2 regions of the Weizmannia sp. FSL K6-0777 genome follow, and region 1 is predicted to be linked to the other one. Evidence: riboswitches for the same ligand, from Rfam matches in the RefSeq annotation. Region 1 holds a riboswitch; the other holds the start of a gene.

The links. Region 1 has a riboswitch for FMN ahead of NST70_RS08705 (ECF transporter S component). Riboswitches for the same ligand answer to the same signal wherever they lie in the genome.
Region 2: another riboswitch for FMN. It lies ahead of ribD (bifunctional diaminohydroxyphosphoribosylaminopyrimidine deaminase/5-amino-6-(5-phosphoribosylamino)uracil reductase RibD); the one in region 1 lies ahead of NST70_RS08705 (ECF transporter S component).

The regions. Positions count from the first base shown of each region.
Region 1 is NZ_CP151971.1:1,850,053-1,854,467, forward strand. It holds gene NST70_RS08695 (helix-turn-helix domain-containing protein) at 1-915, opposite strand, end outside; gene NST70_RS08700 (ferredoxin) at 1,181-1,429, shown strand; gene NST70_RS08705 (ECF transporter S component) at 1,460-2,038, opposite strand; FMN riboswitch at 2,186-2,321, opposite strand; gene NST70_RS08710 (peptidoglycan DD-metalloendopeptidase family protein) at 2,392-3,108, opposite strand; gene NST70_RS08715 (ATP-binding protein) at 3,217-4,415, opposite strand, start outside.
Region 2 is NZ_CP151971.1:3,570,417-3,574,831, forward strand. It holds gene NST70_RS17070 (bifunctional 3,4-dihydroxy-2-butanone-4-phosphate synthase/GTP cyclohydrolase II) at 1-536, opposite strand, end outside; gene NST70_RS17075 (riboflavin synthase) at 554-1,201, opposite strand; gene ribD (bifunctional diaminohydroxyphosphoribosylaminopyrimidine deaminase/5-amino-6-(5-phosphoribosylamino)uracil reductase RibD) at 1,182-2,294, opposite strand; FMN riboswitch at 2,411-2,550, opposite strand; gene ychF (redox-regulated ATPase YchF) at 2,625-3,725, opposite strand; gene NST70_RS17090 (DUF951 domain-containing protein) at 3,886-4,086, opposite strand; gene NST70_RS17095 (mechanosensitive ion channel family protein) at 4,076-4,415, opposite strand, start outside.

The DNA.
Region 1 (4,415 bases):
TGGCACATACCGGTTCAGTGGAAAATCCGGGACCGTTAACGCGATTTCAATCAAATGGTCTTCAATCGTGCTTTGTTTTAACCCTCTCAGCGTGCTGATTTCCGCAATCGTTTTCCCTTGCTTCAAGAAGCCGAATGTCACCGCGGCAGACCGGGTCAGTGGCAAGGCCTTTTGCACATCGTGAAGCATTTGGTATAAATACCGGAATGTTTCAGGATCTCCAAGGATGCGCCGGACGATAAAATGAAGCAAATGCAAAAATCGGTACCAGTACTCTACAGGATCAAGGTGCAGGGCGGAGGCAGCCTGCGTGATCGTATATCCGATCCGGCCCGCACCCGTCAACCGAAGGACAAAAATTTCAGGCTTTTCCGGCGGGCTGCCGGAAAACAGGCTGTAAAATTCACGGTACAGATGCTCCGCTAACGCAATCCTGCTTTTTGCATGCTGTTTCAGCCAGTTTTTTGCCCAAGCCTGAAGAGCCGGGTCCCTTTGAACCGGATAATATACTTTATTTCCATACACTAAGTTGGATACGGCCTGGGTAATGAGATTCAACCTTTTCCAAAACAGATTTGCCGAATCCTGGTATTTCAAGCCGTCCAGGTAAGGAAACCGTTCTTCCATCCTGCCGGTTGCCAAAAGCAGGGCAGCACCTTTTTCTGTGACCACGCAGGCATCCGGGCCGCTTTTTTGCAGCAACCCGGCTTTTAATAGGGCCTCTACTTCGCGTGTGAAAGCCTCACGGGAAATAAATGGAAACGTTTGAAAGAGCCTGCCAATCTTGAAAAAATGGGAATCCTGGATCGTCTGTGCTGATTTTTTGCCGTTTAATAGATGAAAAACAGCATAAGGGGTGCGTTCTCCATTCAGGTTGCTGAAGCAATCCAGCAATACAGCCTGTAAAAAAGGCATCTGAATCCTCTCCTGTTCTTTAGCTGAAAAAAGGGGGAAGTGCAAGGAAAAATCGGGGGTTGGTTCTATTTTAACATGGAAACAGGCGATTTGTTTACCATTTTTTTCATTGATTCGACAGGTTTCACGAACTCCGCCAGCCCGCTATTGAAATAAGAAAAAAAGAGTTTTAAAATGAAGGAGAAACACCGGCATGCCTTCGTGCACATGACGAGGCTGCCTGTTTTTCTTTTCTGCCATGATTGAACAACGAGGAGGAATCAAAATGGCAAAGTTTACAATCGTGGACAAAGATACATGCATCGCTTGCGGCGCTTGTTCCGCCAGCGCTCCTGATATTTTCGACTATGACGATGAAGGGCTTTCTTTCGTGATTTTGGATGATAATAAAGGCACTGCGGAAGTCCCGGAAATATTGGAAGATGACCTGATGGATGCCTTTGAAGGATGCCCGACAGAATCGATTAAAGTTTCCGACAAGCCTTTTGATGGCGATCCGTTAAAATACGAATGAAAAAAGCAGGCTCAAATGGCCTGCTTTTTTTCATATTCTTTTTCCCCCAATGGCGGATGCTTTGTCAATCCAATTTTTCATTTTTGTAAACATGAGCATAAACAAAACCGTCACGATGAGGCCTTTTACAAGATTAAAAGGCAGCACGCCCGCCACAATATACGCTTTTACATTCCCGACCGAAAAGTTCATGAAGTACAGGTAAGCCGGTAAAATGACGAAATAATTTAAAATGCTCATACATACCGACATGGATACCGTGCCAGTGACTAGACCTACAGTCATGCCTTTTTTTGTCCGCATCCGTTTGTAAATGAGATATGTCGGCAGGACGAACAGCATCCCTGCAAAAAAGTTTGCCACATTCCCGATCGGTACCCCTGCTTCACTGCCGAGCGATAGATAATTCAGGATATTTTTGATCAGTTCCGCTACAACAGAAGCCATTGGCCCGTAAAGAAGGGCTGCCACCAATACCGGAATGTCGCTGAAGTCCACTGTTAAAAACGATGGAAAAGGCGGAACCGGAAATTTAATAAACATCAGCATAGAAGCCAGAGCACTGAGCAACGCGACCGCAACGAATTGCTTTACATCCCATTTCTTCATTTAAACTTCCTCTCTCCTTGTGACCGATTTATCATCAAAGGAAGAAAGGTGCCACGGACCAAAATGAAAAGCCCCTGACAAAATGTCGGGGGCTTTGTAATAGGCGAGTCCAAATAAGCGTTTAACACGTCATTAAACACTGGCAACCTTTATCTTCTCCCATCCAGACTATACTGTCGGTTTTGGAATTTCACCAAATCCTGCCGAAAATCCGGCTCGCGGACTGAAAGGCAACTGCCTTATCACCGCCGGTCGGGAATCTCACCCAGCCCCGAAGATAAATCGTATGAAATTTTGATTACAAGCTTATTATACATGCCGGCTGCCATTTTGTGAAGCATTCCGCACCACTTTCATTCATTTTTTATTTTCAGCACCTGGCCGGCCATAATCCGGTCCGACCGCAATTTGTTCCAGCTTTTCAGTCTTCCCACGCTCGTATGAAAATGGAGGGCAATGTTCCAGAGCGTGTCGCCTTTTTTCACAGTGTAAGCTGCAGGCTGAGGGACGGTGGAAGCAGCAAAAACCCCGTAAGGATCATGGGTCTTGGCGGAAACCGTCTGGCCCGGCGCGCCTGGTCCGAAGATCAAAAACGGGTCAATGGCGTTTTTCTTATCCGGCGTCCATGGCCCGTTATGCACTTCAAAATGAAGATGGATACCAGTTGAATGGCCGGTCGAACCCATATAGCCGACCACCTTTCCTTTTTCAACATGCTGCCCCGCTCTCACTGCCCTTCCGGCAAGATGGGCGTAAACCGTTTCATAACCGGACGGATGGCGGATAAAAACAACATGGCCGTAGGATGCGGACAGATAGGAACGGGTAACGGTACCTTCTTGGGCGCTGAATACTTTTGCGCGGTATCTTCCGGCAATATCAAGCCCTTTATGTGTGCCGTATCTTGTGTTAAATGTGTCGGAGATCGTCCCTGCCGCCGGAAAAATCCAGTCTTTTGTCGCTTCATGGATAACCGACCCGGATGCGGCTACGTCATTTGCCGAACAGGCAAACCCCAGGCATGCAGCTGTCAATGAAACGAAAAGGCATATTTTGATGTATGCCGGCAATTGATCCACCCCATTTTCATTTTTTCAATTCCGTTTCAAGCAAAGCCATCTTCTAAGATGCGCAAAAAACGGGAAAATATACAAAAAAAGGCAGACCCGGCGCAGAGGTCAGCCTTTTTTTGGAAGGAAAAATGAAAAGGTGGTCCCTTCCCCTAATTTGCTTTTGACAAAGATCCGGCCACCATGCCCTTCGACAATGTTTTTGGCAATCGCAAGGCCCAGCCCTGTTCCCGATTTGCCGCGCGTCCTTGCTTTATCCGCTTTGTAAAAGCGTTCAAATACAAACGGCAAATCCTCATCCGGTATACCGGATCCGTTGTCTTCGACGTGTACATATACGCCGCCGGGTGCTTCTTCCTCTTTTACTTTGACGTAACCGTTCGGGGAAGTATGCCGGAGGGCGTTATCAATTAAATTCGTCAGCACCTGTTCAATTCTGTCGGCATCGATTTCAAGGGTGAGATCGCTGTCCGAAGTCTCGCAAACGAGGTCGATTCCTTTTTCTTTCGCGATGCCGTTAAATTTATGTGTCACTCTTTCAATGAAACTGTTAAATGAGACCGGCTCCATTCTGAACGAAAAATGCCCTGCTTCCATTCTTGCCAGATCGAGCAGCTCATTGACAAGCCGGCCGATCCTTAGCGTTTCATCGTAAATGATTTTGGCAAATTCTTTCTTTTCTTCTTCACTTGCCGCAATATCATCAATGATCGCTTCGCTGTATCCCTGCAACATGGCAACCGGCGTCCGCAATTCGTGCGAAACGTTTGCGATAAAATCATCGCGCAGCTTGTCCAGCTTCCGTTCTTCCGTCATATCGCGGATAATGGTGACAACGCCGCGGATCCGGGACAAATTATAAAGCGGGCTTGCAATCATAACATAGTACCGGCCGTTGATTTCAATTTCATCCGTCTGTTCTTTCTCCGTTTCGACCACTTTCGCAAGCAATGCGGACAACCCTTCAGGAAGCGGGGCGTCTTTTGCAGCCTGGTTATGATACCAGTTTTGAAGAAACATCTCAGCCGGCGGGTTCATGATTAAAATGGCACCGTCCCGGTTAAAGGTCAAAACACCGTCGGCCATGCTGCTTAAAATATTCCGCAGCTGCTCTTTTTCCTGCTTTAAGGCGTCCATATTAAATTTAAGCTGTCGCCCCATCGTATTAAAAGCGGTGGCCAGTTCCCCGATTTCATCACGGGTTAAAATCGGCACCTTTTTGTCAAAACGCCCTTTTGCCACTTCAAAAGCCGCTTCCCGCATTTTATGCAATGGCCCGCCAATCCTTTTTGAAAGGAAGAAAGCAA
Region 2 (4,415 bases), 1.7 Mb from region 1:
ATTTTCTCCAGTTGGGGAAGGCGGGCCATCGTGCCGTCTTCATTCATGATTTCGCATATCACGCCGGCCGGATTTGCGCCTGCCAGTTTTGCCAGGTCAACGGCTGCTTCCGTATGGCCGGACCGTTCCAGGACGCCGCCTGCTTTGGCCACTAACGGGAAAATATGCCCCGGCCGGTGAAAGTCTTCGGCTTTTACCCCGTCTTCTGCCAGGTGCCGGACCGTTTTGGCACGTTCAAATGCGCTGATGCCGGTCCGGGTGGCAGCATGGTCAATGCTCACGGTGAAGGCCGTTTCATGGCTGTCGGTATTTTGCCGTGCCATCGGGTAAAGATCGAGCTGCTGTGCTTTTTCCGCCGAAATCGGTGCACAGATGAGCCCGCGTCCTGCTTTGGCCATCAAATTGATCATTTCCGGTGTCGCTTTTTCCGCAAGGCCGATAAAATCACCTTCGTTTTCCCTATTTTCATCATCGACGGCAATCACGACTTTTCCGGCCTTTAAGTCTTCTACTGCTTCTTCAATGGTATGAAACAAGTTTTTCACCCCTTTGTTTACATAAAACCTTGGTCTTTTAAGAGCGCCATCATGCCGCTCTCTTTTTCCGCCCGTTCTCCGTTCCTGAACAGCCCTGCCATATACTTGGCCAAAATATCGCATTCAATATTCACGGCATCGCCAATCTTTTTTTCCGGCAATATCGTATGCTGCTGCGTATGCGGCACCAATGAAACGGTTAATTGCCCGCCCGCAGCCCCGAACACAGTCAGGGAGGTGCCGTCGAGTGCAACCGATCCTTTTGGGATCAGAAAGGCGGACAGGGAGGAGGGAACAGAAATCGTGATATAAACGGCATTTTCCATCCTTTGTTTCAAACAGACCGTGCCCGTGCCATCAACATGCCCTGTGACAAAATGCCCGCCGAACCGCCCGCCTGCAGCCATTGCTCGTTCAAGGTTGACTTTGCTGCCGATGTTCAGTCCGGCCAATGCCGTGCTGAAAAATGTTTCAGGCATGACATCAGCCGTAAATGCATTTGGCGTATAGGATGTGACGGTTAAGCAAACACCGTTCACTGCAATGCTGTCGCCAAGCCGTACATCTTGGAGAACCGTCCTGGCCTGTACGGCAAGCTTAAGGGAGCGGGGGCCTCTTTCCACACGTTTCAATATGCCGATTTCTTCAATAATCCCTGTAAACATGCGCCGGCACCTCCTTTTGGACGGCAGCCGTGATTTTTAAATCAGGCCCGATCTGTTCCACTTTTTCAAACCGGAGCGGCAAAGCATCGGCCACCTTGCCAAACCCGTGTCCATCGAAAGGGGACGGCGCGTTTTTCCCGCCGATCACTTTCGGGGCAATGTAAAAAATATACTGCTGCACTGCGCCTTCTTTTAAAAATGAGCCGTTTACTGCCGCGCCGCCTTCGACGAGTAAAGTCATAATGCCTTTTTCCCCGAGCGCTGCTAACACGTCACGGATCAAGAGGCGGGCATGCGGCATGCGGACCACTTCGACATCAAGCTGCTTCAGACATTGTTCTTTTTCTTTTGGTGCATCGCTTCCGCAAAAAATAATGGTTGGCGCATCGCCGTTTAGCACTTTCGCTTCCGGCGGGATGCGCAAATGGGTGTCTAATACAATGCGAATAGGATTTTTCCCGGAATGGGGCAAACGTGTGGTGAGAAGGGGGTTATCATGGAGAACGGTTTGTATGCCGACAAGTATTGCATCATGCCTGCTTCTTAACCGGCGGGCATCACGCCTTGCTTCTTCACTTGTGATCCATTTGCTGTCACGGGTTTCAGATGCAATTTTTCCGTCTGCCGTCATGGCGGTTTTGACAGTGACAAACGGTGTTTTCGTTTGAATAAAGTGGAAAAAAGGGCGGTACAACTTTTCCGCTTGTTCCTTCAATATCCCGGTTTCCACTTTTACTCCGGCTTGCCTGAGCTTTTCTATTCCTTTGCCTGCGACAAGCGGATTGGGGTCCAATGCAGCGATATATACTGTTTTGATGCCTTTTTCAATTAAAAAATCTGCGCACGGCGGCGTCTTTCCGTAATGGGCACACGGCTCGAGCGTCACAAAAACTTCAGCACCCTCTGCAAGCGGCCCGGCCTGTTCCACCGCAAGCCTTTCCGCATGTTTTTCTCCCGCCTTTAAGTGGGCCGCCATCCCGGCGATCGTGCCGTTTTTCACGACGACACTTCCAACCGGGGGATTCGGGGAAGTCTGCCCGGCCACACTTTCGGCCAAATGGAGTGCAAGCTGCATATAATCTTCTTTTTGCAATCCTTTCATGCCTCCTGTATTCAATTTCCGCCAACATACACCCGTGAAAACAAAAAACCCGCACGAAGATGTGCGGGGCAAAACGGCATCATGAAATACACGTTCCAATGAAACGTTTGATCCTTCTCCCATCCAGACTGTCACTGTCGGCTTTGGAATTTCACCAAATCCACCGCATTCCGGAGAATACGGGTCACGGGCTTTGAGTTTCCTCATCACCGCCGGTCGGGAATTGCACCCTGCCCCGAAGGAAAATATTCGACTGATACCTATTTTAACGGATGATTTGAATTTTTTCAATACAATTTGAATATTCGTCCAAAAGTCCTGTTATACATTAAACCTGAAATGCATGACATCGCCGTCCTGGACAACGTAGTCTTTTCCTTCCAGGCGCACTTTTCCGGCTTCTCTTGCTGCTGCCACGCTGCCATATTTGATTAAATCTTCATACGACACCGTTTCAGCCCGGATAAACCCTTTTTCAAAGTCGGAATGGATAATGCCTGCGCATTGCGGGGCTTTCATGCCTTTTTTGAATGTCCACGCGCGGACTTCCGGTTCCCCGGCCGTAAAATAAGTCGCAAGGCCAAGCAGGCTGTAAGCAGCTTTAATCAGCTGGTCAAGTCCGGATTCCTGGATGCCGAGTTCGGTTAAAAACATCTTTTTCTCATCGTCATCCAGTTCGGCAATTTCTTCTTCAATGCGGGCACAGATGACAATCACTTCCGCGCCTTCCTGTTTGGCATATTCACGCACCTTCCCGACATACGGGTTTGCAGACGGATCCTGAATGTCATCTTCCCCGACATTGGCCACATACAAAACCGGCTTGCTTGTTAAAAGCTGGAACCCTTTGACGATTTTTTGCTGGTCTTCGGTCAGTTCCACCGCCCGTGCCGGTTTTTCCGCTTCAAAAGCCGCCTTTAATTTGGTCAGCACTTCATATTCGGCAACGGCTTCTTTATCCTTCTGTTTTGCGATTTTCTCTACACGCCCGATCCGCTTGTCCACCGTTTCAAGATCGGCCAGGATCAATTCAAGATTGATCGTTTCGATATCATCAATCGGATCGACTTTCCCGGAAACATGTGTAATGTTCTCGTCCTCAAAACAACGAACGACATGGCAGATTGCGTCCACCTGGCGGATATGGGAAAGAAACTTATTCCCGAGCCCTTCCCCTTTGCTTGCGCCTTTGACGATCCCGGCAATATCCGTAAATTCAAAAGTGGTCGGGACCGTTTTTTTCGGATGGTACAGTTCTGTTAATTTTTCCAGCCGTTCGTCCGGCACTTCCACCATGCCGACATTCGGGTCAATTGTACAAAACGGATAGTTCGCAGATTCGGCCCCGGCTTTTGTAATCGCATTAAATAAAGTCGATTTTCCGACATTCGGCAAACCGACAATTCCGGCTGTTAACGCCATTTTATGTCCACTCCTTCAAACATTCTCGTATCTTTCAAGTTTTTCCCGGCTGTATCAAAAACCCCCGGGGTGCCACCGGATGCGCCCGGTTAACATGTTTCGTTTGCCGGCCTTATTTTAACCGCACCCCGGCTCCCAAAAAAAGACACCCATAAAAGGGCTATGCTTCTTCGTGCTTAACGAGGATTTTTTTCAGTTTGCGGGCAAATTCCCTGCGTGGCAGCAGCACGCTATGTCCACATCCTTCACATTTAATGCGGATATCCGCCCCCATCCGGATAATTTTCCAGCGGTTTGTGCCGCACGGATGCTGCTTTTTCATTTCCACAATATCATACAACCCGAAATTTTTATCTTCCATGTTCATCCCCCTTTAGAAATTGGCCGGCCAATGCCTCTTCTTTCTCAGTACGGGAATAAGTCACCATTTTCGGATAAGGTGCATGGATGCGATTTTCGTCCAATGCTTTTTTAATTTCTTTTTTCAGCACTCTCGCAATATACCAGTGTGCCATCGGGAGGGTTTCCGCTACCACCCTGAGTGTAACATCCGTGGTGCCGAGCTGCTGGACGCCCAACAGTTCAGGCTCTGTCACGACCTCTTCGTGCTGTCCGGCAAATGACACCAGTATTTCCTGAATGGCCGCTTCCGCTTTATCGATATCCTCTTCGTACGGAATACGGACATCC